Linked DNA regions of Thalassospira sp. TSL5-1. The protein of the gene in region 3 binds, or shares a complex with, the protein of the main gene of each other region. Links are inferred from orthologs where the notes say so. Each region holds a gene or a part of one and is shown on either strand. Other genes may lie near its edges.

The links.
Region 1: the proteins of LF95_RS17385 (region 3) and pnp are in contact, whole or in part, in a cryo-EM structure (PDB 9QH0), measured with the Escherichia coli proteins. The link is inferred for Thalassospira sp. TSL5-1 from one-to-one orthologs.
Region 2: the proteins of LF95_RS17385 (region 3) and eno are in contact, whole or in part, in a solved structure (PDB 2FYM), measured with the Escherichia coli proteins. The link is inferred for Thalassospira sp. TSL5-1 from one-to-one orthologs.

The regions. Positions count from the first base shown.
Region 1 is NZ_KV880638.1:86,593-97,753, forward strand. What follows is about bases 7,160-10,158. They hold pnp (polyribonucleotide nucleotidyltransferase), read right to left. Parts: upstream 9,723-10,158; coding sequence 7,596-9,722; downstream 7,160-7,595. Other genes in these bases: LF95_RS09905 (NAD(P)H-dependent flavin oxidoreductase), read right to left, coding at 7,160-7,489; rpsO (30S ribosomal protein S15), read right to left, coding at 9,937-10,158. Outside these bases: LF95_RS09870 (alpha/beta fold hydrolase), read left to right, coding at 276-2,915; LF95_RS09875 (RidA family protein), read right to left, coding at 3,064-3,384; LF95_RS09880 (hypothetical protein), read left to right, coding at 3,458-3,601; LF95_RS09885 (hypothetical protein), read right to left, coding at 3,617-3,964; LF95_RS09890 (YciI family protein), read right to left, coding at 4,269-4,556; LF95_RS09895 (rubrerythrin family protein), read right to left, coding at 4,732-5,160; iron response transcriptional regulator IrrA, read right to left, coding at 5,431-5,868; more of LF95_RS09905, read right to left, coding at 6,095-7,159; more of rpsO, read right to left, coding at 10,159-10,206; tRNA pseudouridine(55) synthase TruB, read right to left, coding at 10,224-11,150; 30S ribosome-binding factor RbfA, read right to left, coding at 11,150-11,161. UniProt on the Escherichia coli protein: Involved in mRNA degradation. Catalyzes the phosphorolysis of single-stranded polyribonucleotides processively in the 3'- to 5'-direction. Also involved, along with RNase II, in tRNA processing.
Region 2 is NZ_KV880637.1:1,798,233-1,806,381, forward strand. The notes cover bases 5,299-8,149. They hold eno (phosphopyruvate hydratase), read right to left. Parts: upstream 7,436-8,149; coding sequence 6,161-7,435; downstream 5,299-6,160. Other genes in these bases: LF95_RS08555 (FtsB family cell division protein), read right to left, coding at 5,545-5,874; kdsA (3-deoxy-8-phosphooctulonate synthase), read right to left, coding at 7,549-8,149. In the rest of the region: lpdA (dihydrolipoyl dehydrogenase), read right to left, coding at 1-1,173; LF95_RS08540 (pyruvate dehydrogenase complex dihydrolipoamide acetyltransferase), read right to left, coding at 1,264-2,583; LF95_RS08545 (pyruvate dehydrogenase complex E1 component subunit beta), read right to left, coding at 2,649-4,094; pdhA (pyruvate dehydrogenase (acetyl-transferring) E1 component subunit alpha), read right to left, coding at 4,152-5,162. UniProt on the Escherichia coli protein: Catalyzes the reversible conversion of 2-phosphoglycerate (2-PG) into phosphoenolpyruvate (PEP). It is essential for the degradation of carbohydrates via glycolysis.
Region 3 is NZ_KV880639.1:106,209-118,015, forward strand. The notes cover bases 3,508-7,152. They hold LF95_RS17385 (Rne/Rng family ribonuclease), read left to right. Parts: upstream 3,508-3,835; coding sequence 3,836-6,952; downstream 6,953-7,152. Other genes in these bases: LF95_RS17390 (helix-turn-helix domain-containing protein), read right to left, coding at 7,112-7,152. In the rest of the region: LF95_RS17375 (penicillin-binding protein 1A), read right to left, coding at 1-1,510; LF95_RS17380 (N-acetylmuramoyl-L-alanine amidase), read right to left, coding at 1,797-3,113; more of LF95_RS17390, read right to left, coding at 7,153-7,681; LF95_RS17395 (GNAT family N-acetyltransferase), read left to right, coding at 7,717-8,247; LF95_RS17400 (DMT family transporter), read left to right, coding at 8,252-8,698; LF95_RS17405 (pyridoxal phosphate-dependent aminotransferase), read right to left, coding at 8,746-9,897; LF95_RS17410 (gamma-glutamyltransferase), read right to left, coding at 9,979-11,253; LF95_RS17415 (M48 family metalloprotease), read left to right, coding at 11,339-11,807. UniProt on the Escherichia coli protein: Endoribonuclease that plays a central role in RNA processing and decay. Required for the maturation of 5S and 16S rRNAs and the majority of tRNAs. Also involved in the degradation of most mRNAs.

The DNA.
Region 1 (11,161 bases), on a different replicon or contig from region 3:
ATCGCTCTGTCACCCGCAAATGCAATGGCCGCATATACATGCCGGTTGCAAATCGGGCATATGTCGGCAATTCCGGCAACAAAAAGCACCGTCTTTCTTGACGGACGGAGCCTGGCAACGCCATGATTTCCCCACATATAATAAATATAATCATAATCCATGAATGTGACCGGCGCACACGACCAAGAGCCATAAAGCCTGACAAACAGGCGACCTTAAAAACCGGACCATATTCCTGCCGCCATGTGCAAAAGCACTGTTAGGGAAGGCCGCCCATGACCATTGATTTCAAACAGATCGAACAGGAACAGTTCGCCATTCATCCGGCGGCATGTGAATGGACCATGCGCGCCATGAGCGTGCTGCGCAATCGCGTTGACATCAATATCAAGCTGTATGGTGAAAAGGAGCATCTTGCCCAGGGCGACATTTTCATGTTCAACCATTTCGCCCGCTTTGAAACCTTTATCCCGCAATATCTGATTGCGCTGGAAACCGGGGTTTATTGCCGGTCGGTGGCATCGGCGGAGTTTTTTGTCGAAGACAATACACTATCGAAATATTTACGCGCCCTTGGCGGTGTTCCCAACAATTACGGGCGCCTATTGCCATTTCTGGCAGAAGAAATCCTGCGCGGTGGCAAGGTGGTGATTTTCCCCGAAGGTGGCATGGTCAAAGACCGGCGGGTTATGGCCGATGAGTCCCCCTATGTTGGCCGCAAACCCGATTACAGTATTTATTCACGCTCCGCCCATCAGCGCCGCGCCCATCATACCGGGGCAGCCGTGCTGGCTCTGGGGCTGGATGGCTTTAAAACCGGCCTGTCCTGGCTGATCACACATGGCAACCCGGACGAACTTTTGCGCTGGGCGGATCTGTTGGGCACTTCGCCCGATCAGCTGAAAATCGCAATTGCCAAACCAACCCTGATGTTTCCGGCCAATATCACCTTTCACCCGCTGCGCGTGGATCAAAACCTGCTGGCACGCGGAGCGGAAATGTTTATGGGCGGCTTAAGCCCCAAAATGGCCGAAGAACTGATTATTGAAGGCAATCTGATCCTTAAGCAGACCGACATGGATATCCGCCTTGGGGACCCGGTTTACCCGCATGAACGGTTTAACTGGCTGGACCAGCGATTGTTGGGGCGCATGGTGCGCCATGCCAAAACCCTGGATGATCTGTTTCGCCCGGCCAAAGACCTGCCACGCCTGAGCGACCGCGTCATCCAGAATACCCTGACCCGCCATGTCCACCCGCTGCGTGACCAGTGCATGGCGGTGATGTATTCCAACATCACGCTCAATGTCAGCCACCTTGCCGCCCGGTTAATGAAGATGATCCTGGCCGATGGCGAAACCGAAGTCGATATCGACCAGTTTGACAAAACCATCTATCTAGCGATCAAAAATGTTCAGCAGGCCACCAATGTTCATCTCCATCGCGGCATTTTGAACCCGGCCGCCTATATTGGCATTTTTGACCATAAATGCCCGCAAATCCGCCAGTTTATCGACAGTGCCGTGCAACTTGGCCTGATCGAACGGCGCGACGGCAAATATTGTTTCCTGCCCAAATTACAGGCCGAAGCCGGGTTTGACCAAATCCGCATGGATAACCCCGTCATGGTCTATGCCAATGAAATGGCCCCGATCCAGGCCGCATGGGATGCCCTGAAAGCCGCCCGCAAACAGATTGGCAAAATAAAACCCGCCGAATTTGCCCGCCTGCGATTTGATGATGAAATGCGGGCCTGGAAATGGAACTGGCAAAAATTCCATCACGCCCAATATGCCGCGATTAATGACCAGGAAACAGCCACGCTTTCCGGTGCGCCCTATCTGCATTTGCCCGAACCATCGCACCACAGCAAAACCGGCATTTTGGTGGTGCATGGCTTTTTGGCATCACCAGCGGAATTGCGAAATGTCGGGGACCGTCTAGCCGCCCAGGGGCACGCCGTGCTGGGTGTTCGCCTGGCGGGCCACGGCACATCCCCCCATGACCTGCAAAGCCGAAGCTGGCAGGACTGGCTGGCATCGGTTCAGCGGGGATATGACATTCTCTCAGCCTTTTGCGAGCAGGTTGTGATTGTCGGTTTTTCAACCGGCTCAACGCTTAGTGCCATTTTTGCCGCCAGTCATCCGCCCCGCCTGGCCGGGCTTTTAATGGCAAGCACACCGCTTAAGTTCCGCAATCGTAACCTGATGTTTGTTCCCTTGCTCTATGGGGCCAACAAATTAATGGGCTGGGTGCCCAATGCCAGCGAAATGCTGGGCTTTCGCCCCAACCAGTCGGAACATCCCGAAATCAATTACCGGCATATTCCCATTAACGGGCTGTATCATTTGCGCCGTGCGGTTGCCGAAATGAACAGCAAACTGGCCCATATCGATGTCCCGGTGCTGGTTTTACAGGCCGATGGCGACCAGGTGGTGGACCCGGCCAGCGCCAATATGATTGCCCGGCGATTAACCGGCACCCAAAACAAAACCGTTAAAATGCTGCCCGCCGACCGGCATGGTATTTTAAACGAAAATCTCACAGGGGCGGTTGACCTGGTGATGGAATTTGTTGCCAAAGCAGACAAGGCGGAACTGCCAGCATCAAACTTGCTTTCTGACAGGGCCGATATGACGGCAACACCTGTCCCAGTAACCCCAACAATACCGCGACAAATCGACACCCGCGAGGCCAATGACACGGGGGTCACTGCACCCGCCAACCCGCCCGAAACCGCCATATCCGGCGACACCGCCATCGCAACACTCAGCGCCCGCGACAAAAGCCGGGCGATTCTCGCCCGCGCCGGATTTGGCAAATTGGGTGCCAAAAAGCGCACAGCCCCCCAACAGACAATCCCGGCTGAATCGGTGAAAAATCCCACAGACCGTAATCCGGCCCCGCCGAAATAACCTGTTTCAAATCAGCGGCATGTTAATAAAAGGCCGCATTGGCCTGACCCACATCACACATCCTGATGATAAGTTTCAGGGTTTCCAGTATCGATACCCTTATCCGTGCGTGCAATGCTGATCCAGCGGGCGTGTGGTTACAACAGCCCTATGCGGCGGCGATAATTTCAATCTCGACCAACCATTCAGGCTTCAATGTCTGAACGACAATCGCCGTGGTGGGAACACGTCTTTCTCCCAGGGCATGAAGTCGGGCATCCTGATTGGGCTGAACAAAGGTTACGTCCGATAAATAGCTTGTGACGCGCACGATGTTTTCCGCCGTCATATCCGCCTCGGCAAGGATGCGGCGAATATTGGACCATATCAGCGACAATTGATCATCCAGACCATCAGGGGCCGTGCCATCAGCATCAAGTCCCATTGTACCGCTTACGAACAAAAAACGGGCAGCACCTGTGACTTCCATCGCATGCACATAATCGGGGGTGGCGGGGGATACATGTGTTATCCTGAAGGTCAGAACCGCCAGCGCACACGCAATGGAACAATTTCTGTCTCAGCTATATGTTCTGCCGGGCGTAAGAGGCACCAAAAGCTATGTCGTTTTATCGACTTATCTTGAACGACCGGTTCAGGCTGATGTCACCCATGACTGGCCCCAGGTGCCACTGCCCCCGGAATAAGTAAGCTTGCGAACCTTAACCCGGTACAGCCGGAATAACCTGTTTCAAATCAGGTTCATTATGCAAAAAGGTGATCTGGAGGGAGCCTGAAATTTCGGCATCATCGGGCAGCGATGCCACACCTGCACCAATGCCAGGGCGGGTGACGTCTTCGATCATCACTCCGTATTCCTGCAATGTCGTGCGAAAAACCGGCAGATCGCCGGCAGCAAGGGTAAAACGGATCGTCGTCATTTTGTTGGAATAAAAATGGGCGTCATCGACCCAGCCACGCGCAAGGGTCAGGGCATCCTGAACTTGGCGGACAACAAGATGGCGATCGCGGGATGTAATGGCTTGAAAAACAAGATGATGGCGTCTCATAATACCACCCTGCAGGAGTTGGAAGGGGCACCCAGCATGATAATCCTGTATCCTGAATACCACAATGTTGGTGTAAAACTTTATCCCCGAACGCCGCAGTTACGCCGAATGCCATTTATCAAAATCATCGGCTGGTTGCTTTGTATGAAACGCTTCACCTGACGGGCAAAACACAAATGACGGATGGTCTGCCCGGAATTAATTGCCAAACAACACGTCCGGAAAGCCACCCGTCAACCGGGGGAATTTAACACCTGCATCCGTTTCGATGGCTCGACGAATAGGGCTGCGGATAGAGCACCGGTTATTTCATCAAAACCTTTTCAAAGCCGCTGGCCATCATGCCGGGCTCGAACTCGATGATTTCGTAGCGGGCCAGCCCCTTTTCCCAAAACGGATCGCATTTCAAATATCCTTCAAGCTTTTCGCGCGTACAACGCGCCAAAATAACCCCGCCATCCCGCGGTTTTTTGGGGCCTGACGCCACAAAAGCGCCAACCCCGTAACACTGCTTGAGCCATTCAACATGGTCCGTCAGCACCGCGTCGATTTCGCTGAGATCGACAAGATAGGTCAGGTTCACAATGAACATTCAATTCGTCATCCGATTTCACTGATACAGGTCTGGTGATGCCTTCCCTTTGACCTGCAAATAACGACCACCCCAAAAAAGTGGCCGCGATGATGTTCCCCAACGTCAATTTTCGTGTTTGGTGCGCCTTTTAACGGTGCAAATACGGCCGTTATTTTTGTTTTGGCCGTTCTATTTAGTCAACATTCTCGCCCAGATCACGCAGGGCGCGTTCAAATCGGTCCGCATGCTGTTTTTCCACCCGGGCAAGGGTTTCAAACCAGGCGGCAATATCCTCCAGCCCTTCTTCACGGGCAATTCGGGCCATTTCCGGATAGGAATTAACACCTTCTTCGCGTTCGGCCTGCAAGGCCGCGCGCAAATTGCAGCGACTGTCGCCAAATGGCAGGCCCGTTTGCGGATCCCCGCACTGTTCCAAAAATTCCAGATGCCCGAACGCATGGCCGGTTTCAGCCTCGGCGGCACTGCGAAACAGTTCGGCAAGTTGGGTCTGACCTTCAATATCCGCCTGCTGGGCAAAATAAAGATAACGCCGGTTTCCTGCCGCTTCGACGGCAAAGGCGGAACGCAGGTTTTGCTCGGTACGTGTACCCTTTAGCGCCACATGGGCCCCCTGTTTCTAATATGTCGAGAAATCAAAAAAGGACGGCACGCGATCACCCGCATTGCCGCCCTTCTATTTGTTTCAATATCGATGCGCGTCAAGAACCAAAGGGGCGTTTGGTAACGCGCCGGTTGGTTTTCATACCCCTGTCACAGCAGCGGCCATATTTACGCAAGCCCAATGACCGTTGCACACGGTACAATGGCAGCAGTTGAGCAACGGCCTTACATCAGGGATGAAAACCCGACTTCAGTCCAGTTTCTGCAAAACTTATGCAGCTGCGTGGCGTTCCTGTTGGCGGCGCAAACGGAAGACCAGATCAACCGAAGAAAGTTCGGTGCCGCGCGGCATGTTGGGAATACGGGCCAAATGGACCGCATCAGCCGGAATGTCAACCAGGCTGCCATCATCTTCGCAATAGAAATGATAATGCGGGGCAACATTGGTATCGAAATAGGACCGGCCGGAATCAACAATGATTTCGCGGATCAAACCGGCATCGGTGAACTGGTGCAGGGTGTTATAAACCGTTGCCAGTGAAACCTTTACATGCTGTGCCATTGCCTCGGAATGGAGCTGTTCTGCGGTCACATGACGATGACCGGCATCAAACAAAAAACGGGCCAGGGCAAGGCGCTGGCGGGTCGGACGCAAACCGGCTTCTTTAAGGCGGTTCAGTGCATGGGTATAAGGCCGCTGGATGGTCATAATGGTGCCCCTTAACAAAGTTTTTAACCAGTAGTTGAAGGACAACTACCCGTTGATGTCGAGGCTATATTAGACGGAGCTTAAAGTCGTTTTCTTTGATTTTGATCAACTATAATTGTTCTTATGGTCGATTGAAGGAACAATCCCGCAAAAAAAGAGGGCCGGTCATCAACCGGCCCCTTTCGTTTTCCCCGCAACGCGCGGTTGCTTTTGGAAATATCCTAACCTAGTCGCCCGTGGCAATACGGTCGACAAGCTGTTTGACAGTCGGAATGAACCCGTCCGCATAGAACGGATCTTCCGCAAACTTGTAGGCATTGTGCCCGGCAAACATCAATTCATGCTCAACCGAGGCACCATGCGCAATGTTTTGCAGGGTTTTCTGAATGCAGAAAGACCGGGGATCAGCCCGCTTGCCCGTCGTGCCTTCATGCTGCTGCCAGTTGGAAAACTGGCACTGCGACAGACAGCCCATGCAGTCGATCTGGTCTTTTTTGATCTCAAGCGCGCTTTCCGGGGTGACAAATACCATTGTGTCATCCGGAGTTGGCATGCCTTCGGTGTAACCGGCCTCAAGCCAGCCACGCACCTTGTCGGCATCGTCTTCACGCACATAAATCGGACGGCCCCGACGGCCCAGCGGAATCCCCACATGCAAATCGGCCTCAGCCGTGCGCGAATAGCGCACCTGACGGTCCGAACGCTGATGCAGGTCTTCAAGGAAGCTGTTACGCACCGCCGAGCTGTAAAAGCCGGTCGGGCTGAATTTATGCAGCGAGACATCGCCATTTTTGAGCGTCAGGAGGCGCTTTTTCCATTCATCGGAAATCGGGCTTTCCTGGGTCAAAAGCGGACGGGTACCATACTGGAACGCCACCGGTGCAACTTCGGGGTTTTCAATCCAGTCAGCATAGTCGCGCAAATACCACACACCACCGGCCATAATGATCGGCACATTATTCAGACCAACGGAATTCATGAATTCACGCAGGGCCCGAACACGCGGGAACGGATCTTCGGGGACCAGCGGATCTTCGGAATTTGACAGACCATTATGCCCACCGGCACGCCACGGGTCTTCATAGACCACACCACCAAGCCATTCCGGAACCTTTTTATAGGCCCGCAGCCACAGCGCGCGAAAGGCGCGGGCGGACGACACGATGGGGTAGTAATAAATGCCATAGGATGCGGCAATGGTGGATACCCGGTAGGGCATGCCTGCACCACAAGTCACACCGTGGACCAGGCCCTTGGTTCCTTCCAGAACCCCTTCCAGGATGGCCTCGGCCCCGCCCATTTCCCACAGCACATTCACATGCAGGCGGCCTTCGCCATTGCGGGTTTCATGGGCAATCTGCGCCTGGGCAATTCCGCCCTGGATGCCATAAGACACCAGTTCGTGGTGGCGTTCGCCACGGGTTTTGCCTTCATAGCTGACAGGCACAATATTGCCATCAGCGTCATAATAATCTGCGTTGACGGCAGAAAACGTGCCAATACCACCGGCCGCAGCCCATGCGCCTGAGCTTTGACCTGTCGAAACAGAGATACCTTTTCCGCCTTCAATCAACGGCAGAACCTCTTTTCCCGACATGACGAGCGGTTTAAGGGCTTTCAAGTTCGTCTCTCCCATTCGGCTTTTCGGACAAGCGGGTTATCCAAGTCGATGTGAGGAGGGGCGGCGTATATTGTTATTATCGCCGCCCGCCCACATTTACCTTACATCAGGCTTCAGCAGCAGCTTCAAGGTCAGCGCCGGTTTCCTGGTCAACACGCTTCATCGACAATTTGATCTTGCCGCGGTCATCAAAGCCGATAACCTTGACCTTCACCTTGTCGCCTTCCTTGACCACATCGGAAACCTGTTTGACACGTTCCTGTGCCAGTTCCGAAATGTGAACCAGGCCATCGCGCGCACCAAAGAAGTTCACGAATGCGCCGAAATCGACAGCCTTAACAACCTTACCCTCATAGATATGGTTCAATTCAGGTTCTGCAACGATCGATTTGATCCAGTCAACGGCCTGCTTGCCTTTGGCACCATCGGTATGCGCAACAGTGATCGAGCCATCGTCTTCGATATCAACCTTGGCACCGGTCTCTTCGCAAATTTCACGAATAACCTTGCCACCCGAGCCGATAACGTCACGGATCTTGTCTTTCGGGATCGAGAACTGGGTAATGGTCGGGGCATTACCCGAAACTTCACCGCGGGCTTCCGGCAGGGCCTTGGACATTTCACCCAGAATATGCAGGCGGCCATCACGGGCCTGGCCCAGGGCAATCTGCATGATGTCCGGGGTCACCGAGGTGATCTTGATGTCCATCTGAAGCGAGGTGATCCCATGATCGGTCCCGGCAACCTTGAAGTCCATGTCGCCAAGGTGGTCTTCGTCACCCATGATGTCGGACAGAACGGCAAAATCTTCGCCTTCCTTGATCAGACCCATGGCAATACCGGCAACCGGGCGTGCCAGCGGCACACCGGCATCCATCATCGACAGCGAGGTTGCACAAACCGTTGCCATCGAGGACGAACCGTTCGATTCGGTGACTTCCGAAACGATACGCACGGTATAGGGGAAGGCTTCCTTGGTCGGCATCAGCGGGTGAATGGCGCGCCATGCCAGCTTGCCATGACCAATTTCACGACGTCCCGGCGAGCCCATGCGGCCTGCTTCACCAACCGAGTAGGGCGGGAAGTTATAGTGCAGCATGAAGCCTTCACGATATTCACCGTCAAGGGCGTCAACGATCTGTTCGTCCTGGCCGGTACCAAGGGTGGCAACAGCCAGCGCCTGGGTTTCACCACGGGTAAACAGGGCCGAGCCATGTGCACGCGGCAGAACCGAAACTTCACCCAGGATCGGACGAACGTCAGAACCGGTACGGCCATCGATACGCTTGCCGGTTTTCAGGATCGCACCACGAACGATGTCTTTTTCCAGATCCTTGATGATCGAGGAAATCTTGCCTTTCAGGGCATCGTCGATTTCTTCGTCCGCCAGCTTGGCAACGATTTCTTCCTTGGCAGCCGAAACAGCAGCCGAACGCTCCTGTTTGACAACATGTGCATAGGCAGCGGTCAGGCTGTCGGTGCCCAGGGCAGCAACTTTTTCGACCAGGGCGTCATACCCTTCGGGCAGGTCGGCAATGTCACGCGGGTCCTTGGCGGCGTCTTCGGCCAATTCAATGATCAGGTCAATCACCGGCTGGAATTTTTCATGACCGAACTTGACGGCACCGAGCATGATTTCTTCTGAAAGCTCGGATGCTTCGGACTCAACCATCATCACGCCGTCACGGGTACCGGCAACCACCAAATCAAGGTCACTTTCCTTGATGGCTTCGGTTGACGGGTTCAGCAGATATTCGCCGTCTTTATAACCGACACGCGCCGCACCAATCGGGCCGAGGAACGGCAGACCGGAAATGGTCAGCGCAGCCGAGGTACCGATCATGGCAACAACATCAGGATCGTTTTCCATGTCATGCGACAGAACGGTACAAACGATCTGGGTTTCGTTGCGGTATTGCGGGTGGAACAGCGGGCGAACCGGACGGTCGATCAGGCGGGAAACCAGGGTTTCCTTTTCCGACGGACGGCCTTCGCGCTTGAAAAAGCCACCCGGAATTTTACCAGCGGCAAATGCCTTTTCCTGGTAATTCACGGTCAGCGGGAAAAAATCGATGTCCGGGCGCGGCGACTTGGCGCCGACAGCAGTACACAGAACAACGGTTTCACCATACGTGACCATAACCGCACCATCTGCCTGGCGGGCAACCTTGCCGGTTTCCAGAACCAGCTTGGCGTTACCCCACTGCATTTCCTTGCGGACGACATTAAACATATTACTTCCTTCCAAACCTACTTGCGGACCAAGCAACTTCTACACGAGATCCGAACACATTAATTATGAGGCTTTTACGTCAAGCGACATAATTAATGGGTCCGGACAAACCGGGCGTGCCCAGCCATTCTGGATCTACGCTCCCGTGCATCCCGATCCGCGGGACAATAAAAAACGACGGCGGAGGGATAAACCGCTCCGCCGCACGTCAATATCAGCGGCGAATACCGAGACGCGCGATGATCGCTTCGTAACGTTCGGTATTTTTGCGCTGCAAGTATTTCAGCAACCGGCGGCGCTGACCAACCATCATCAAAAGACCACGACGGCTATGGAAGTCGTGCTTGTGTTCTTTCATGTGTTCGGTCAGGTTTTTGATCCGTTCGGTCAGAATGGCAACCTGGACCTCGGGGGAACCGGTGTCGCCGTCTTTCTGGCCGAATTCTTTGATCAGGTCGGTTTTACGTTCAGCAGTAATCGACATCAGGCATCCTTTCGCCTTCAAAGATTAAATACACGCACCGGGCGGATTTCGCCGCCATGAATCTCGGCCAGCGCAACAGCGCGGTCGTTAAGCATGGCACAGACGATTCCGTCCCGGGCGACGGGGGTACCGAGCTCGCTCCGCTTGACCACCGGCAACAGCCCGACAGGCTGCCCACTGGCAAGACGTTGCGCCTCGACTTCGGTCAGGGCCAGCGCCGGGATGTCGTCCAGCGCGGTCTCGACCGGAAGCAGTTTTTCCATTACCGCCTCGGGGTCCATTTCCAGCAGTTCCTGCAGGGGAATGGAATCACCTTCCGCAAACGGCCCCGCCGACGTGCGGCGAAGGGCGGCAATGTGGCCAACAGTGCCAAGACGCAGCGCAATATCGCGCGCCAGCGACCGCATATATGCTCCTTTGCCCGATATTACATCGAACACGGCATGATCGCGATCAGGCATGTCAACCAGACGAAGATCTTTTATCAAAATCGGACGGGCTTTCAAAACCACGTCTTCATCACGGCGCGCAAGGTCATAGGCGCGTTTGCCATTCACCTTGATTGCCGAAAATTTTGGCGGTACCTGTTGAATTTCGCCAATGAATTCACCCAGCACCGCCTCGATTTCTTCGCGAGTCGGGCGATGATCCGACGTGGCGGTTACGTCACCTTCGGCATCATCAGTGCTGCGTGATTCCCCGAATTTCAGGGTAACGCGATAACTTTTACTTCCATCCATGACATAGGCGACGGTTTTTGTCGCCTCGCCAAAGGCAATGGGCAAAACGCCGGTCGCCAGCGGGTCCAAAGTCCCGCCATGCCCGGCCTTGGCCGCATCGAGCAGACGACGCACCTGATTGACCACGGTTGAAGACGTGATCTCAAGGGGTTTGTCAACTGCCAGCCAGCCGCTGATTATTTTGCCGCGACGCCGACGCGCCATCAATCGTCCTC
Region 2 (8,149 bases), on a different replicon or contig from region 3:
TTCGCCCAAAGCGACTGCCTTGCCATTCCCAATGAAGGGGAATTTGCCAACCTTGACGTCATAACCGGCTTCCTTGGCTTTTGCCTCGGTCAGGCCAACACTGGCAACCTGCGGATGGCAATAGGTGCAGCCCGGAATTTTGCGCGGATCAATCGGATGAACGTTTTTAACGCCAGCAATTTTTTCAACACAAATCACACCTTCATGCTCGGCCTTGTGAGCCAGCATGGGCGGGCCAGCGACGTCACCAATCGCATAAATGCCCGGTTCCGCCGTGCGGGAGAATTCATCCGTGCCAATCACATTGCGATCAACCTTGACCTTGGTGGTATCCAGACCAAGATTTTCGGTATTGCCAATGACACCAACAGCAGAAATCACCCGGTCAACCGTCAGTTCCTGTTTCTTGCCGTCTTTGGTTTCAATCGTGACAACAACATTATCCGCATTGCGCTTCAGATTGGCGACCTTGGCTTCGGTCAGAATTTTCATCCCGTCCTTGGTCATCATCTTTTGCGCCAGCGCAGCGACTTCCTTGTCTTCGACCGGCATGATCTGCGGCATGATTTCCACCACGGTCACATCCGTACCCATGGTGTGATAGAAGCTGGCAAATTCAATACCAATCGCGCCAGAGCCGATAACAACTAGGCTTTTGGGCATTCTGTCAGGCGTCATCGCCTTTTTATAATCCCAAACCACCTTGCCATCGGCTTCCAGCCCCGGAAATGCACGTGCACGTGCGCCAGTGGCAATAATGTAATGCTTCGCCGTGTAGGTACCTTTGTCTTTGCCTTCAACAACGACCTTTTTCGGGCCATCGAACTTAGCTTCACCATTGATGACAGTGACCTTGTTCTTTTTCAAAAGATGGCCCACACCACCGGCAAGCTGCTTGGAAACACCACGCGAACGCTGAATAACGGCCTCAAAATCAAAGGACGGCTTTTCGCACGACAAGCCATATTCTTTGGCATGCGTCATGTTGCGATAAACTTCGGCCGAACGCAGCAGCGCCTTGGTAGGAATACAGCCCCAATTCAGGCAAATACCACCCAGATGTTCACGCTCAACAACAGCCGTTTTCAGACCAAGCTGGGCTGCGCGGATGGCTGTTACATAACCACCAGGGCCAGCACCAATCACAATAACGTCGAAATTACTATCCGCCATTTTGCATCTCCTTAATCTGTTTAACTCAACAAACAGATATTTAATTCAAAAGTTTGCGGGGACTTTTTAAAGTCCCCGCCTAACCCGTCCTTAAAGCAGCATGCTTAGCGGATCTTCGATCAGTTTTTTGAATTCAGCCATGAATTCGGCGCCAACGGCACCATCAACCACACGGTGGTCAACCGACAGCGTGCAGCTCATGACTGTTGCAATGGCAAGCGCACCATCCTTGACGACCGGGCGCTGTTCGCCAGCACCAACAGCCAGGATACAACCCTGCGGCGGGTTAATGATGGCAGCAAAGTCCTTGATGCCAAACATACCCAGATTGGAAACCGAGAACGTTCCGCCCTGGAATTCCTGGGGCTGCAACTTGCCGTCGCGTGCCTTGGCAGCCAGTGCTTTCATCTCGGTCGAGATTTCGGCAAGGCCCTTGCCTCCCGCATTACGGATAACCGGCGTGATCAGGCCACCATCAATGGCAACAGCAACGGAAATATCCTGCTGCTTGCACTGCAGAATAGCAGCATCGGTCCAGACTGCATTGGCGGCCGGAACGCGCTTGAGCGCGATCGAGGACGCACGAATGATCATGTCATTGACCGAAATCTTGACACCCTCGCCCGCTTTTTCATTCAGTTGCTTGCGAACGGAGAGAAGATTGTCGATTTCGCAATCGATGGTCAGATAGAAATGCGGAACCTGTTGTTTGGATTCCGTCAGACGACGGGCAATCACCTTGCGCATCGTCGTATTCGGAATTTCCTCATATTCAGGCAGCCCAGTCAAATCCGGGTTCCAGCCAGAAGCAGCCGGAGCCTTGGACGCCGGTGCGTCAGCTTTGGCTGCAGCAGGGGCGTCGGCCTTGGACTCAGATTTGGCAGCGGATTTGTTACTAAGGGCGGCTTCAATATCGCGTTTGACGATACGGCCACGCGGACCGGAGCCATCTACACCCGAAAGCTCCAAACCTTCCTGCGATGCAATGCGGCGGGCAAGCGGGCTTGCCTTGATGCGCTCACCATCCTTGCTGGAGGTCGGAGTGTTAGACGTTCCCAAAGCAACATCCTTGCTCTCGGATTTTTCTTCCTTCGGTGCCGATTCTTCGGCATCACCGCCAACATCGGGACCAGATGTATCAGCGCCCTCAAGCGCCGATTCATCCTCGTCTTCTTCCAAAAGAAGGGCAATAACGGCATTTACGGCAACACCCTCGGTGCCTTCCGACACGAGGATTTTACCAATTTTACCTTCATCAACGGCTTCGACTTCCATCGTCGCCTTGTCGGTCTCGATTTCGGCAAGGACATCACCGGACTCAACCGTGTCCCCTTCCTTGACAAGCCACTTTGCCAAGGTGCCTTCTGTCATCGTCGGCGAAAGCGCCGGCATCAGAATTTTAACTGGCATTGATGCAATCTCCCGGTAACCGGGGCGGCAGCAGATTCACTGCGCCAACCCCTGTCCGTTTTTGTTTAACGATAGCATACGGCCTTGGCCGCATCGACGATGTGCTGGTCCTGCGGCAATGCCAGGACTTCAAGGTTGGCCGCATAGGGCATCGGCACATCTTCGCCGGTCACACGGGCAACAGGCGCATCGAGATAATCGAACGCATGTTCCATGATAACCGATGCGATTTCCGCACCAATACCGGCAAAGTGCCAGCCTTCTTCACAGGTGACGATACGGTTGGTTTTCATCACCGAACGCACAATCGTGTTCACGTCAAGCGGGCGAATGGTCCGAAGGTTGATAACTTCGGCCGAAATCCCCTCTTCTGCCAACTTCTCAGCAGCCTTAAGCGCCTTGCCCACCATGATCGAGAATGCAACGATGGTCACATCCGTGCCTTCTCGTTCGATCTTGGCCTGTCCAATCGGCAGGACGAAATCATCATCATCCGGCACTTCAAAGCTCTGGCCATAAAGGATTTCGTTTTCAAGGAACACAACAGGGTTCGGGTCACGAATGGCAGCTTTCAGTAGGCCTTTTGCATCGGCGGCCGAATAAGGTGCAATCACCTTCAACCCCGGGCAATGTGCATACCAGGAAGCATAGCACTGCGAGTGCTGTGCACCCACACGGGCAGCAGCACCGTTCGGGCCGCGGAACACAATCGGGCAACCAAGCTGGCCACCGGACATGTAAAGCGTTTTCGCAGCCGAGTTGATGATATGGTCAATGGCCTGCATGGCGAAGTTGAAGGTCATGAATTCAACAATCGGACGCAAACCCATAAAGGCTGCACCTGTGCCAAGGCCGGTAAAGCCATATTCAGTGATCGGGGTGTCAACAACACGCTTGTCACCGAATTCGTCCAGCAGGCCCTGAGTAACCTTATAGGCCCCCTGATACTGCGCAACTTCTTCACCCATGACAAAAACATTTTCGTCGGTCCGCATTTCTTCGGCCATTGCATCACGCAGGGCCTCACGAACGGTCTGGGTTTTGAATTTGGTGTAGGTTTTTTCATCGCGTGTCTCGTTCATGACACTCATGGCACGCGGTTCGTTCTCGGCACGTTCAATGGCGCCTGACGCCTGAACCGGCGCAGCAGACGACGATGAAGAAGAAGACTTCTCGGAAGATTTTTCTTCCTTTTCGTCGGCATCATCGGCCTTCTGTGCGGCCTTGGCCTCACCCGGGTTGACATTATCAAGGGCTGATGCGTCTTCACCTTCCTCAAGGATATAGGCGATAACGGCATTGACCGCGACATTTTCAGTCCCGGCATCAACGATCAGCTTGCCAATGGTGCCTTCATCGACGGCTTCAACTTCCATTGTCGCCTTGTCGGTTTCAATTTCGGCAAGAACGTCGCCAGACTGGACGGTGTCGCCCTCTTTGACGTTCCACTTGGCAAGGGTGCCTTCGGTCATTGTCGGCGACAATGCAGGCATCAAAACTTCAATCGGCATGGTTCCCCCTCTTTGCGGGAAAATTTCTGGTCAAAAGCGGATTTTGCAAAGTCAGGGTCAGACTTCGATCAAAATATCGGTAAACAGCTCGGACCGATCCGGTTCCGGGCTGTTCTGCGCAAATTCCGCTGCTTTGGCGACCTCTGCCTTAACTTCCTTGTCGATCTCCTTGAGACCGTCTTCATCAAGGATGCTTGCATCGATCAACAGCTTCTTGACCATGTCGATCGGGTCATGTTCCTTGCGCATCTTGTCGAGCTCGTCTTTCGTCCGGTATTTCGCCGGGTCAGACATGGAATGCCCGCGATAACGATAGGTTTTCAGCTCAAGAATGAAAGGCCCGTTACCGTCGCGGCAATGCTTGATTGCGCGTTCACCAGCTTCCTTAACGGCCAAAACATCCATGCCGTCCACCTGTTCGCCGGGAATACCATACGCTTCGCCACGCTGATAAAGATCCGGGCTGGCCGAGTGGCGCTGGGTCGAAGTGCCCATGGCGTACTGGTTGTTTTCAATGCAGTACACAACCGGCAACTTCCAAAGAGCCGCCATATTGAAAGATTCATAAACCTGCCCCTGGTTGACAGCGCCGTCACCAAGATAGGTCAGACAAACCTTGTCTTCACCGCGATATTTATAATTAAAGGCAATACCGGTACCCAGCGGAACCTGTCCGCCAACAATACCGTGGCCGCCATAAAAGTTCTTTTCCTTCGAGAACATGTGCATGGAGCCGCCCTTGCCGCGAGAGTAACCACCCTCACGACCGGTAAGTTCCGCCATGACACCAGCGGAATCCATGCCGCAGGCCAGCATGTGCCCATGATCGCGGTAGCTGGTGATCACACCATCATCGCCCGATGTTGCAGCTTGCATACCTACAACGACAGCTTCTTGACCGATATAGAGGTGACAGAAGCCACCGATCAGCCCCATGCCATAAAGCTGGCCGGCCTTTTCTTCAAAACGGCGGATCAGAAGCATGTCGCGATAATATTTAAGGAGATCGTCACTGCTCGCCTGGTTGTCGGCGCGCGTCGTGGCACGTTTGCGTTTTGTGGTCGCCATGATTCCTCCCGGTGGATGGCTCGCTTAAGCTTCTTTGAAAAGCAGCTTAATTCGGTATTGGACCACCGAAATAACTACCCAAAACAACTGACATAAGCAAGCAATCTTGCGTCCTCTAACACCTTGTTTTGCAATGCACAATCACAAATAAACTGATATCAGGTTAATTGGAATTTTCCGCGCTTAAATGATATTTTGTTAATAATCAGTCGGTTGGCCAGTTCCTTTAAAAATGGCTCTTTCCCGACCGTCACAAATGCTGTGATTTTATGAAAACAATTTTGATGAATGAGTTTTCACCTTCGCATACGCGACAAAACAGCTGCTGCCAAGATTTGCGCCGCGAAAAACCGAACATACCCAGATGCGGAAATTTCTGAAATCAGGGCTGGTCATAACCGTTATGATGAAAAATGATAACGTCGTCAGGATTGGCCATATCCAGCATGGTGCGTGCCCGCTCATCTAAAAGATCGGGATCCAGGCTTCCGGGACGCAATGCTTTTACGCGCTGCTCCAAAAGTTCCCGACGGGCGCGAATGTCGTCTCGCAGCTTGACGATCTCAGTCACCCGGTCCTGCATGGACCAATAAGCCAAAAGCCCCCGATCCCCTTCCACACTGTGAAAGATGAAATATACCATCACCGTAAAGGCAAAAACCGGCGCTATGGCCTGCCGAAACCGACGAACTACCGGTGCTGATGACGACATTTCAAAATGAGCCCTAGTGAATGAACAAATTCCCCAATCAGGAAAAATGTTTCTATATCGTGACGATAAAACAACATAGGTTATTTCATCGTAAATTTATAAGGTTACGGTACCGAAGAACGAAAATGCACGATCAATTAGGCCAATTTAAACCCAACAAGGTAAAAAGAGTTTTAAAACAGGCGGTTTTTATTGCTGCATTTACGATCAGTTAACAATTCGTAAACACAAAAAGGCCACCCGCAACAGGTGGCCTTTTGCATCCGTTTCGATCAGGAAACAGATTTTATTTTTTCAGGATCGCGCGGCCCGGATAACGGGCAGCCAAACCAAGCTGTTCCTCGATACGGATCAACTGGTTGTATTTTGCCAACCGGTCGGAACGCGACAGCGAACCGGTTTTAATCTGGCCGCAATTAGTGGCAACGGCCAGATCGGCAATAGTTGAATCTTCGGTTTCACCCGAACGGTGCGACATGACGGCGGTGTAACCAGCACGATGCGCCATTTCAACCGCTTCAAGGGTTTCGCTCAGCGTACCGATCTGATTCACTTTGACCAGGATCGAGTTGGCAACCCCCTGAGAAATACCATCGGCCAAACGCTTCGGATTGGTCACGAACAAATCATCGCCGACGAGCTGGATTTTATCGCCAATCTCGCGGGTCAACGCAGCCCAACCGTCCCAATCGTCTTCGGACATCCCGTCTTCGATCGAAAAAATCGGATATTTTGCAGCAAGTTCGGCCCAGTATTTGACCATACCTTCTGAATCGAAGGTTTTGCCTTCACCTGCCAGAACGTATTTGCCATCCTTGTAGAACTCGGTAGATGCCGCATCAAGCGCTAGCATCACATCATCGCCCGGACGATAACCGGCCGCCTCGATCGACTTCATGACATAGCTGATCGCAGCTTCGGTCGATGCGATGTTCGGCGCAAACCCACCTTCATCGCCAACCGAAGTGCTCAGACCGTCGGCCGAAAGCGATTTTTTCAGGTTATGGAAAATTTCAGCACCCATACGAATGGCATCGGTACCCGATTCAGCCGAGACAGGAACGATCATGAATTCCTGAACGTCAATCGCGTTATCGGCATGCTCGCCACCATTGATGATATTCATCATCGGCACCGGGAGAGAGCGGGCATAAGAACCACCAATATAACGATACAGTGGCAAACCGGCTTCCTGGGCCGCGGCCTTGGCAACAGCAAGTGAAACACCCAGAATGGCATTCGCACCAAGACGGCTTTTGTTTTCCGTTCCGTCCAGGTCAATCATCGCCTGGTCAATTTCGATCTGCTCTTCGGCATCGACACCGGCCAGAGCTTCAAAAATTTCACCATTAACGGCAGAAACAGCCTTGGTAACGCCCTTGCCCAGATAACGGTCTTCTTTATCACGCAGTTCGACAGCTTCGTGCGCACCAGTCGATGCACCTGACGGAACGGCTGCCCGACCAAAGGCGCCACTTTCCAGGGTGACATCAACTTCAACGGTCGGGTTGCCCCGGCTGTCCAGAATTTCGCGCCCGCGAATATCAATAATAGCGGTCATGACGAAACATCTCTCCTTACTGACATGTTGAACGACCCGAAAAGCGGGTCGCATCGGTTACAGCATAAAAGAAATGCCGCCACAAATATGGCGGCACTTTGTATTAAGCCTTATTATGCGTCGAACATATCCAGACGAACCGGATTGGCCTTCGCAACGGCATCGAATTCCTTCAGAATCGAAAGCACTTCAGGAAGCTTGCCGAGAGGAATTTGATTGGGTCCGTCGCTGATGGCGGCGTCGGGATTGTCGTGGGTTTCAATGAACAATGCCGCGACACCAACAGAAACTGCAGCGCGCGCCAAAACGGGGGCGAATTCGCGCTGTCCGCCTGTTGTTCCGCCCTGCCCGCCCGGTTGCTGAACCGAATGGGTTGCGTCAAACACAATCGGATAGCCCTGTTGGGCCATCGTGGGAAGTCCACGGAAATCAGTTACCAGCGTATTATAACCAAAGCTGGTTCCCCGATCACAAAGCATGATATTTTCATTGCCCGCTTCGGCAATTTTGTTGGCGACATTCGCCATGTCCCAAGGGGCAAGAAACTGCCCCTTTTTGACATTGATCGCTCTGCCCGTCGCGGCTGCCGCGACCAAAAGATCGGTCTGGCGGCACAGGAAAGCCGGGATTTGCAAAATATCCGCAACACGCGCCACAGCTTCACACTGATCCGGCAGGTGAATATCGGTTACAATCGGCAAACCGGTGACATCC
Region 3 (11,807 bases):
CCTGATCGATCACAAAGGGCGCATCAAGAACCAGCGAGGACGGCGTAAAACCGGAATCCATTGCCGCCAGATAAACAAACGGCTTAAAGGCAGAACCGGGCTGACGGTGGGCCTGGGTAGCACGGTTGAATTTTGACATATCGTGGGAAAAGCCGCCCGACATTGCCAAAACACGCCCGGTATGCGGGTCCATCGCCACAAGGCCACCATTCACATCGGGAATCTGCTGCAGCGAATAGGTGCCATCAACAACATTGCCATTATCATCTTTCAGGCTAGCAACCATCACAACATCGCCGGGATTAACCACGTCCGATGCCTTGCTTACGGCACCACCAACCCTTTGGCCCTTCAGCCAGGGGCGTGCCCATTTCATTTCCGCAAACGGAATTTTGCCCTGCTTGCCATTTTCCACGCCAATAATGGCGTCATTACCATCCAGACGCAAAACAACCGCCTTCAACCACGGAACATCATGCGGTGCCTTAACCTGTTCCAGCGGTTTTTGCCAATCGCCCGAAATATCAATTTTTTCAAGCGGGCCGCGCCAGCCATGCCGGCGATCATAATCTACCAGACCATCAAACATGACCTTGTTGGCAATGGTCTGCAATTTCGGATCAACCGACGTGCGCACAGAAAGGCCACCATTATAAAGGGCATTTTCACCATAACGATCAACCAGTTCGCGGCGGACTTCCTCGGCAAAATAATCGGCATGGGCATAATAATCGACCGATTCACGATCCTTGCCAATCAAGGGCGCGGCCAGGGCCTCATTTGCTTGGTCTGCTGTGATGTAACCCTCATCAAGCATACGCCCGATCACCCAGTCGCGACGGCCTTTTGCCGCGTCATGGTCTCGAACCGGGTCGTAATTTGACGGTGCCTTGGGCAAGGCCCCCAAATAGGCAGCCTCGGCAACTGTCAGTTCATCAAGAGATTTGTCAAAATAGCGCAACGCGGCTGCGGCAACACCATAGCTGCCCCGTCCCAGATAAATTTCATTCAGATACAATTCCAGAATATGCTTTTTGGAAAAGGCCTGTTCGATCCGGAAAGACAGGATGGCTTCCTTGATTTTACGGTCATAGGAAACCTCGTTGGTCAGCAAAAAGTTTTTCGCCACCTGCTGGGTGATGGTCGATGCCCCAACAGGGCGGCGCCCGGAACCGATATTGGCGATATTGGTAATCGCGGCACGAAACACACTGGGAAAATCAATCCCCGGATGGGTCCAGAAATTCTGGTCCTCGGCAGCGACAAAGGCATTAATCACCTTGCGCGGGATCTGTTCGATCGGCACAAAAACACGTTTTTCCTTGGCATATTCCGCGATCAGGGCACCGTCACCGGCGTGAACACGGGTCATGACCTCCGGCTCATAATCGGCCAGTTGAGTATAATCAGGCAGGTCCCGGCCAAAATGCCAGAAAACACCAAGAACGCACGCTCCACCTGCTACTGCCAGCAGGAAAAGCACACCGGTAATTGTCAGAAAAATACGCATTAAACGGATCTTTATCGTTTCGCTGTTGTTGCCGCCTGGGCGGATGTATGCTCGGACGAATATCACAAAGCCCTATCATCGCGGCAAAAAAGTGGCCCCGTTGCACTAGAACGCGCATCCCGGCTTACTGATCCCCGAATTTAAGACGATTTAAATTACAATCTACGCCCGCACAGAAGCACCCTATACTTTTGTCAGAGACAACTGTAGGGACAAAACCGGGCAAAACAACGGCAAAATTTAATGACATCTTAAAATCAGGTGCTTCTTGCCAATCCCGAAGCTGTCAAAATTTATGGGTTTTAAAATAGTCATCCAGGGCACGTAAAATTGCCTTGGCCATTTTTTCCCGATGTGCCGGTGATTGCAGCAATTTCGCATCGGTCGGGTTGGACAAATATCCCATTTCAAACAACGCAGAGGGAATATCGGGTGCCTTCAAAACGGCAAACCCGGCAAAACGGTGGGTTCGCTGCTGCAATTTCACATCGCTTGCCAGTTCACGCACCATATCGGTGGCAAAATTGGACGACAGATTCATGGTTTCACGCTGGGCCAAATCGATCAGAATGCTTTGTACCAGCGAATTTTCCTCGGAAAGGTCGATCCCCGCAATAACGTCGGCCTTGTTTTCCTTGCTTGCCAGGGCCGATGCTTCCTTGTCCGATGCGTTTTCAGACAAAGTATAAACCGACGCCCCGCGATGATTGCGGTCCGAAATAGAATCGGCATGAAGGGACAAAAACAGGTCCGCGTGGTTTTTACGCGCAATCTCGGTACGCTGACGCAGCTTCAGGAACACATCCTTGTCACGGGTCAACAGGGCGCGATAACGCCCCGAATCCGTTAGCACCTTTGCCAGTTCCCGCGCCGCTGCCAGAGTAACATCTTTTTCATAAACACCCCCAACACCGATGGTTCCGGGGTCCACCCCGCCATGCCCGGCATCAATGGCGATCAGCGGCTTGCGCGGCCCGGTGGTTTTGCCGGTTTCAACCGCGACATCCTCGCTTTTTTCCGTGACCGAGGTATCGTTACGCTGGCGCGCCGAATAGGCCGCCATGCTTTCGCGCGATGCCGCCATAAAGGTATCGCGCGATGTGGGGGCAATATCGATCACCAACCGGTTTGGCTTAGCCCCGCTGGCTGGCAGGGTAAAAATTTTGGAAATCAGGGCGGGCTGGCTTACATCAAGCACGACACGGAACGTGCCCGGTTTAAACAGGCCATAGCGCAAACCCGAAATAATCCCGCCGCCCGATGTTACCTTGCCCGGGGGGGCGCTCCAGTCAATTTCAGGCATATCAATGATAATGCGGAACGGATCAGGCAACAGGAAATAGGTGTAGTCAACCTCGCGGTCCAGATCGATCACAAAGCGTGTTTTATCGGGATAAACGCCTAGGCGTGCGCCCAGAACCTTTGCCGTTTTGGCCTCGGCCACGGTGCTTAGGGACAATGCAAAAAAGCAGTATAAAAAGACCAGAACAAGCGCGCGCATGCCCTGACCACCCAATAATCCGCCTTGCGTGATTTTTTGCCTGCCTTGCAAAAGCACCACCGACCCCATTTTGCTTTGCCATTTTTCCGGATATGTCGACACACCATATGCCGTTTGTGCTTATAGCAACCAGAAAGTTAACGGGTAATTGACCCGCCCTGCCTATCCGCGACTTGCCGCATCCTTTTACAGGCGCGCCAGATACACCATCCCATAATACTGAACAAGGCACACAGCCATTTTACCCCGGCGATTCCCTATTCATATGGGTCTGAACTGTGCAGCGCAAAGGCACTGCAATTTGCAAATCACGCCAATAATTGAAAAATCGTTATGATCGCAATTATTTGCGGCAAATTTTCTTTTCCACCTATTGAAAGCCGGAAAAAGCAGGGTTTTTGATGCGCAAGCCGAACAAACCTTGATCTGAACGCAACAAAATTGTTTGTGGCCTGAGAATAAAAGAGATATGTTGTCGCCGAGATTCCTATGCTTTACGGGACAAAATATTCTCCGTCAGGCTGAGGACGCGACGTGGCAGTTCCTCGGGTCGGTGTCTCGGTGACGCGGCAATCCCCGCTCCCGATAGAGCCCTCCCATATCAGGCTGTCGTGGCGCGCTCGATACAGACATAAGCAATTCTTATTTTTAACACCAAAACCAGGTCCATACCGAAAGAGCAGCCGAAACGCGATGAACCAAACATATCACGGACATATCGCGACCTTTGTGGGCGGCGCCTTCGGTAACGCCGGTTTGTTTGCATATCAGCACACTTTAGCGAGACGCATTAAACTGGCGGGACCTTTAGGAACAGGTTCCGAATGGTCAAACGTATGCTCATCGACGCAACGCACGCGGAAGAAAGCCGTGTCGTTGTTATTAACGGAAATCGCCTAGAAGAATACGACGTCGAAACATCGACCAAGAAACAGATTAAAGGTAATATATACCTTGCCAAGGTAACGCGGGTTGAACCCTCGTTGCAGGCGGCCTTTGTCGACTATGGTGGAAACCGTCACGGGTTTCTGGCGTTTAGCGAAATCCATTCTGACTATTACCAAATCCCCGTTGCCGACCGCGAAGCAATTACACGGGCCCAGACCAGCGCTCAATCCGTTCGTGATGCCGAAATTGTCGAAGACAATATCGGTGGCAATGACGATGACACCCCGAAAAAAGAGAAAAAGCCGACCCGGTCGCGTTCTCGGCGCAAGCCGCGCAAGGATGATGTCAACACAGATACCGGCGACTCATCCGACAAAACCGAAGAAGCAACCGATGCCGCAGATAATGCAGCGGCACCGGAAAACAATGATACCGTCAGCTCCGACAACAACGACGACGATGCCAAACCGCGCCGTCGCCGGGTGCGTAACCGTCGCAAAAACGTCGACGAAAATGATACCAGCGACAGCAACGACGCATCATTAGACGCATCCTCACAGGGCGATGATGATAACGGTGACGATGGCAATAATGGTGGCTCAAACACCGTTGCCACGATGGCTGCCGAAATTGCCGAAATTTCTGTCGATATTGACGAAAACGACACTGAAACCGTCAATGACGAAGAAAATATCGAAGACATGGGTGGCGACGACACCGATGATTTCTCCGATAATGTGCGCCCGCAGCTGCAAAAACGTTACAAGATTCAGGAAGTTATCAAACGCCGCCAGATTCTGCTGGTGCAGGTCGTCAAGGAAGAACGTGGCAACAAGGGTGCGGCCCTGTCCACTTTCCTGTCGCTGGCAGGCCGTTATTGCGTTCTGATGCCCAACACCCCGCGTGGGGGTGGCATTTCGCGTAAAATTACCAATGCCCAGGACCGCAAGCGTCTGAAATCCATTTTGGCAGAGCTGGAAATTCCGGGCGGCATGGCGGTTATTGTCCGGACGGCCGGTGCCGAACGGACCAAAGCCGAAATCAAACGCGACTTTGATTACCTGATGCGCCTGTGGGACCGCATTCGCGAAACCACCCTGCAGAGCCAGGCCCCCTGCCTGATTTATGAAGAAGCCGACCTGATCAAACGGTCCATCCGTGACCTTTATGCACGCGATGTTGATGAAGTTCTGGTCGAAGGCGACGATGGCTACCGCGTTGCCAAAGACTTCATGAAGATGCTGATGCCATCGCATGCCAAGCGTGTTCAGCCCTACAAAGACCAGGGCGTGCCGCTGTTCCACCGTTTCCAGGTGGAAAGCCAGCTTGATGCCATGCTCAATCCGGTTGTTCAGCTTAAATCGGGCGGTTACATCGTGATTAACCCGACCGAAGCCCTGGTTGCGATTGACGTCAACTCTGGCCGGTCAACCCGTGAACGCAATATTGAAGAAACGGCATACAAGACCAACCTTGAAGCCGCCGAAGAACTGGCCCGCCAGCTTCGCCTGCGTGACCTTGCCGGTCTGATCGTTGTCGACTTTATCGACATGGAAGACCACCGCAACCAGAGTGCGGTTGAACGCAAGCTCAAAGAAGCCATGCGCAATGACCGGGCACGCCTACAAATTGGCCGCATCAGCCCGTTTGGTCTGCTTGAAATGTCGCGTCAGCGCCTGCGCCCGTCGCTGGTGGAAAGCGCGTTCGAGGTCTGCACCCATTGCCGTGGCGTTGGCCTGGTTCGGTCAATCGAAAGCTCGGCCCTGCACCTGCTACGCGTGATCGAGGAAGAAGGCATGCGCCGCCGTGCGGGTGCCCTGACCGTTCACGTCGCCAGCGAAGTCGCCCTGTATATCCTGAACCGCAAGCGCGATTCCCTGGCCGAAATTGAACAGCGTTATGGCTTCACCGTCATGATTTTCGGCGACGACAGCCTGATTTCCCCGGATCACCGGATAGAGCGCACCCGTGCGCCGAAAGCCGGTGATGAGGACCATCAGCATAGTATGGTTCTCAATACCGACAGTGTCTCGCTGACTGCCATCGAAGCCCCGATCGAAAAGGTCGAGGAAGAGCTGGTTGAAAATACCAGCCGCGATGACGATAACGAGCAGACCAGCGACAATGACGACCAGAACAAACGTCGCCGCCGCCGTCGCCGCCGTCGGGGTCGTCAGGATGACCGCGATGATAACGCAGCATCCGACACTGACGACAGTGATGCCGCGAATGACAGCAACCAGGATGCCGCTTCGGCATCGGATAATGGCGATGACAATGACGATGATGACGAATCATCACGCAAACGCCGCCGTCGTGGCAAACGGGGGGGACGCCGTCGCTCGCGCCGTCAGGATTTTGAAACGACACCGCGCGTCGTTTCCCCTGCCGATGATGCAGAGGCCACCGAAAAGCGCCGTTCACGTAGCCATACCGCCCCGGATGGCAGCGAGACCGACCTTGTGATTGACGGAGATAGCGAAGGCCAGGACGCCGACAGCTTTGCACCGGAAGATGGCGAAGAAGGCGGCATTCGTGCAGCACGCGAACGCAGCACAACGGCCCCTGCCCCGGCACGTCAGCGTCGTGACCGTCGCGACCGTAACAAGGATAACCGCCGCAACCGCGATAACCGTGACCGTAATGATCGTGGCGAAGTGCGCAATATCCCGATCCAGAACGGTCCGGCGCCGGAAGCCGCCAGCGAAGATGTCGCAACCGAAACGGCATCCGCTGTTTCTGCACCTGCGACACCGGCTGCACCAGCACCGGCAGCATCCGCCCCTGAGACAACCTTTGAACCTGCGGCAACGCCGAAACCGGAACCCACAGTCTCAAAGCCGGAAGCCAGCAGCAAACCAGTTGAACTGGAAGCAGACAAACCCGGCGCAGACAAACCGGCAGCGGAAACGGTAACTGCCCCCACAAGCAGTGAACCAGAACCGACCGAAGCAGCGGCCACCGAAAAACCGGCCGAGGTAGAAAAAACCGAAACCGCGCCCGCAGCCCCGGCGAAACCAAAACCCAAGCGCAAAGGCTGGTGGAGCAACTAACCCGCCAATTACCGCTTGAAACACACAAACCCCGCCATATTCTGGCGGGGTTTGTTGTATCTGCATACACCACTGGCCTTCTTGGGGCGCCTTGTTGGGGCATCGTGCGCCAATAGGGTTACCCTGCCGAGCAATCCGGCCTGTTGCACATTCAAACGGTTAGTCTTTACGGACAACAATCACGGCATATGTGCAGGATTGTGAACTTTCATTTTTAAAAACACAGTCGCACGGCGGCCCCAGTTCCAGGCAGTCACCCGGTTTCATTTCGTGGCGCACCCCACCTTCGATGAAAACAAGCTCGCCCTCCTGCAGCCATATCAGTTGCCGTAAAAATGAATAGGCAGCAGCGGGCATCGGAATTGCAGCCCCCGCAGGCAAATCAACACACACAAGATCAAGCGGGAAGTCCGATGTCGGAGAGACATGGCGACGCACATATCCACTCTGCGGGTCCACCCACACCGGCTGATCCGCCGCCCGCACGAGGCGCTCGTCGTGCTTTTCCGCCAGCAACAACAAGGCTGACATACTTAGGTTAAACGCCCCGGAAAGCTTCGCCAAAAGCGTCGCCGTCGGGCTGCTTTCACCACGTTCAACCTTATAAACCATTGCCCGCGACACCCCGGATTTCTCGGCAAGGTCGGTTAGGGACCACCCGCGTTTTTCCCGTTCCGTGCGGATGCGCGCGCCAATTCGTTGATCAATATTGTTTAATATAGTAGACATATGTATTCTTATAATGAACAAACAGCGAGAACAACATGAAAATCCGCAACGCCACCCAGGATGACGCCGAGGCGATCATGACAATTTACAATGATGCCGTAACGAATACGACAGCCATCTGGAACGATACCACCGTTGATGTCGTCAATCGCCAACATTGGATGACAGAGCGGCAAAAAGCGGGCTACCCGGTGCATGTTGCTGTTGATGATGCCGAAACCGTGTTGGGTTATGCCACGTTTGGTGACTGGCGCGCCTGGGATGGCTATCGTCATACTGTCGAACATTCGGTTTATGTTCAGGCGGACCGCCGTGGGGGTGGTATTGGCAAGGCCCTGCTGCAAAGCCTGATCAAAAGCGCCAGCGACATGGGAAAACATGTCATGGTCGCCGGGATTGAGGCCCAAAACACCGGGTCAATCCGCCTTCATGAAAAGCTGGGGTTTACCCCTGCCGGCCATCTCAGGGAAGTGGGGTGCAAATTTGGACGCTGGCTTGATCTCGTCTTTTTGCAGCTTGTGCTTGACACCCGTCTTACCCCCCAGGATCACCTCAAGGATCACTAAGAGCATGACGTTTCTGCCAATCTTGGGGCTCTTGGTTGCTGCCGGGGCAGCACTTGTCATTCAGAACAGCCTGATGGTCCGCATGAGCGAAACCGTCTCGACCACCCTGATCATTCTGGTGACAAATTCCGCCGTCGGGCTGGTGGCCCTGATGCTGATGCTGGTCAGCCGAAATGGCTTCTCGGGCTTTGTCGAAGTCATTACCCAGTTCCGGGCCTGGAGTGTTCTTCCCGGTCTTCTTGGCTCGTTCTTTGTCTTTGCCAGCATTGTCGGCTATCAGCGGTTAGGCGCGGCCTCGACAATTGCCATTCTTATTACCAGCCAGCTTGTTTTCGGGCTGGCGGCAGACATGATCAAGGCAAACAGCCCGCCACAAAACTCGGCCTTCGCCATTGCAGGGGCTGTTTTATTGATCATCGGGGCTGTTCTGGTCGTCTTTCGACGGATATGAACTTAACAGCCCATTTATGCCAGAATGCACCTACATGCAGTGGCAGATCATTTTTGCCAGTCACGCAGGGCCTTTACTGCCCCCAGCATGGTTTGTTCGCTGTGCGCAAAGGAAAACCGCACATAGGATTTGCCGCGAAACGGATCAAAATCGGTGCCCGGTGTTACGGCAACACCTGTTTCATCCAACATGCGTTTGCAGAAAGCCTCGCTATCATCTGTATGACGCGAGACGTCGGCATATAAATAAAACGCCCCATCCGCCGGGGCGAACTGGTCAAACCCGGCCTTGGGCAATTCATTGAGTAAAATCTCGCGATTCCGGGCGTAAGCAGCAATATTGCCCTGCAATTCCTCTTCGCAGTCAAAGGCGGCAACGGCGGCCAATTGCGACAGGGTTGGGGCCGAAATAAACAGGTTTTGCTGCAAACATTCCACCTGGCGCACCAGATCAGGCGGCACCACCGCCCAACCCAAACGCCAGCCGGTCATGGAAAAATATTTGGAAAAGCTGTTTACGATAAAGGCATCGTCGCCAAATTCGACAGCCGTAGAATCGGCCACATCACCAAATGAAATGCCCTGATAAATCTCGTCAGAAATCAGGCGAATGCCCTTGGCCTTGCAGTAGGCCACCAATTCGGCAAATTTCTCGCGTGAGACCATGCTGCCCGCAGGATTGGACGGGCTTGCCAGAATAAGGCCATCTACCGGCTTATCCAACGCCTCCAACATCGCAACAGTTGGCTGATAATGGCTTTCGGGCCCGGCCATAAGGGTGACGGTTTCAATCCCCAGTGCGCCTAGAATATTGCGATAAGCAGGATAGCCTGGGGCCGCCATAGCAACACGGTCGCCTGCATCAAAAGCGGCCAAAAATGCCAATACAAAAATCGAGGATGACCCGCTGGCCACACAAATGCGCGACGGGTCCAGCGACACGCCGAATTTACGCTGATAATGCCCGCAAATGGCATTGCGCAAGGGGGCAACACCTAACGCATCGGTATAACCAATCAAATCGTCCTCAAGGGCACGGGCGGCAGCTTCACGCACCTTGCGCGGGGCCGGTGTGCCCGGTTGTCCGACCTCAAGGTGATACACCGCCTTGCCGCTTTGCTGGCGCATATTGGCCGCGCGCAAAACATCCATCACGATAAAGGGCGAAATGGCCCCGCGTTCCGATTTTTTCAGCGTCATCTTCCATCCAGTCCGTCAAAACGAAACCTGCCTGTATGAAAACCACACAGGCAGGAAATGGGCATCACGAGTCAGGCCCAGTTAGCGGCCCATTGCCATCCCGGCCCCGGCCGGATCGGCCACAAACTGGCAACTTTCAGGATGCGGCGGAATACCCTGCGGGCAGAACACCCGGTTCACCAGTGACACACCGTCATTATTCAGCGGGACATTAGCCGCACTGCCAGCCCCTTCCAGATCTTCGGCCATTTGCGCAATCTGTTTGGTGGCACCAGCGGGCGTATCGCTCCCCGCGATACCATAATAGAATTCCCAAACATTGGGATTCACCTTCAGAACCGGACCAACCAGAGGCGGCGACACATCCCCGCTGGCAAGATCAAGACCAAAGGCATCTGCGCCGATTCCCACGCCAAACGGTTCGGTCATGGTGGTTTCGCAGGCAACGGCATTTGCCGCGACATCCACAACAACAAACCCGCTGCGCCCGCCTTTGGCGGCATTGGCCGGTGCGTTATCAATATCGGCGAGATACCGGTTCAAAACCCCGACCAGATCATCGGTTCCTGCAATAACATCCTTCCCGGTTGTCGATTTGGGAGCCTGCGTGAAATAAATATTTTCATTGCCAGACTTCACCGCCGTCGCTTCACGCCAGACGGGTTTGTAATTGTTGAGATCAGCAAGGGTTAATGTGCCCCCCGCAGCAGTCACTGCTTTGACTATCTGGCTGGCCAGTACGCCATTATAAAAATCACCCGGTCCTTTAACCCGAAGCGAGGTTAACAACGCCCCCAGGCCCATTTGCTGTACCCGGTCGCCCACTTTCAGAAGCTGACCATCCCGGCTGTAGATATTTGCCAACGACGGCGTAGAGAGGATTTTATCGCGTGATGCGTCAATATCGGTTTTAAGAGATCGCGACAACGGCACGCCAAAACGCGCATCCTGCTCGGCACTGGCAAGCAATTGCCCCCAGTTCAAACGGCCGTAACGCGCGCTAAGGGCATAAAGGCCACGCGGTACGCCCGGCACTGCCGTATGAATTTGCCCATCCGCTGTTTGCGTTCCCGAACGGGGCCAAAAATCCAGAACCTCGACCTTTTTCGCCGCACGATCATGCACAATACACACGCCGCCGCCGCCAATCCCGGCGACCGAGGGTTTGGTCACTGTCATGGTGGCATACAGGGCCACGGCGGCATCAGCAGCAGTGCCCCCTGCCGAAAGAACATCACGCGCGGTTTGCACGGCAAGAGGTTCATCAGCGGTCACACCGCCCAGAACGCCCTTCACTGCCCCGATCTGGCCAAGATTTTGTGGTGTGCTACTACATGCGCCAAGCATGGCAGTCATTGCGCAAACAGCGGCGATCCGCCATGATGGCTGACCAAATGACTTTTCGCCTGGCCCGGATGAACGAACATACGGAACGCATATTTTGCTTAGACGCATTTTAACACTCACTGCCATTTTCCTTGTTGCCTTGCCCAGCGCAGTTTTCGCTCAAGGCCGTTCATTTATCCGTGACACGGAAATCGAAGAAACCCTTCGTCTCTATGCCACGCCCATCTTCAAGGCCGCTGGCCTCGATCCACAGGCTGTATCGGTTTACATCGTTTCCGATAACAGTCTCAATGCGTTCGTTGCCGGCGGGCAAAAACTTTTTATCAATACCGGGCTTCTGTTGAAAGCAGATACTCCCGAACAGGTGATAGGCGTGATCGCCCACGAAACCGGCCACATTGCCGGTGGTCACCTTTCACGCGTCCAGGACCAATTGCGTAACGCATCAGCAATTTCCATTCTTTCCACCGTGTTAGGTGTCGCTGCCGGTGTTGCTGCCGGCCGGGCCGATGTAGGAACAGCCGCCGTTATTGGCGGGCAAAATATTGCCCAGCGTAACTTTC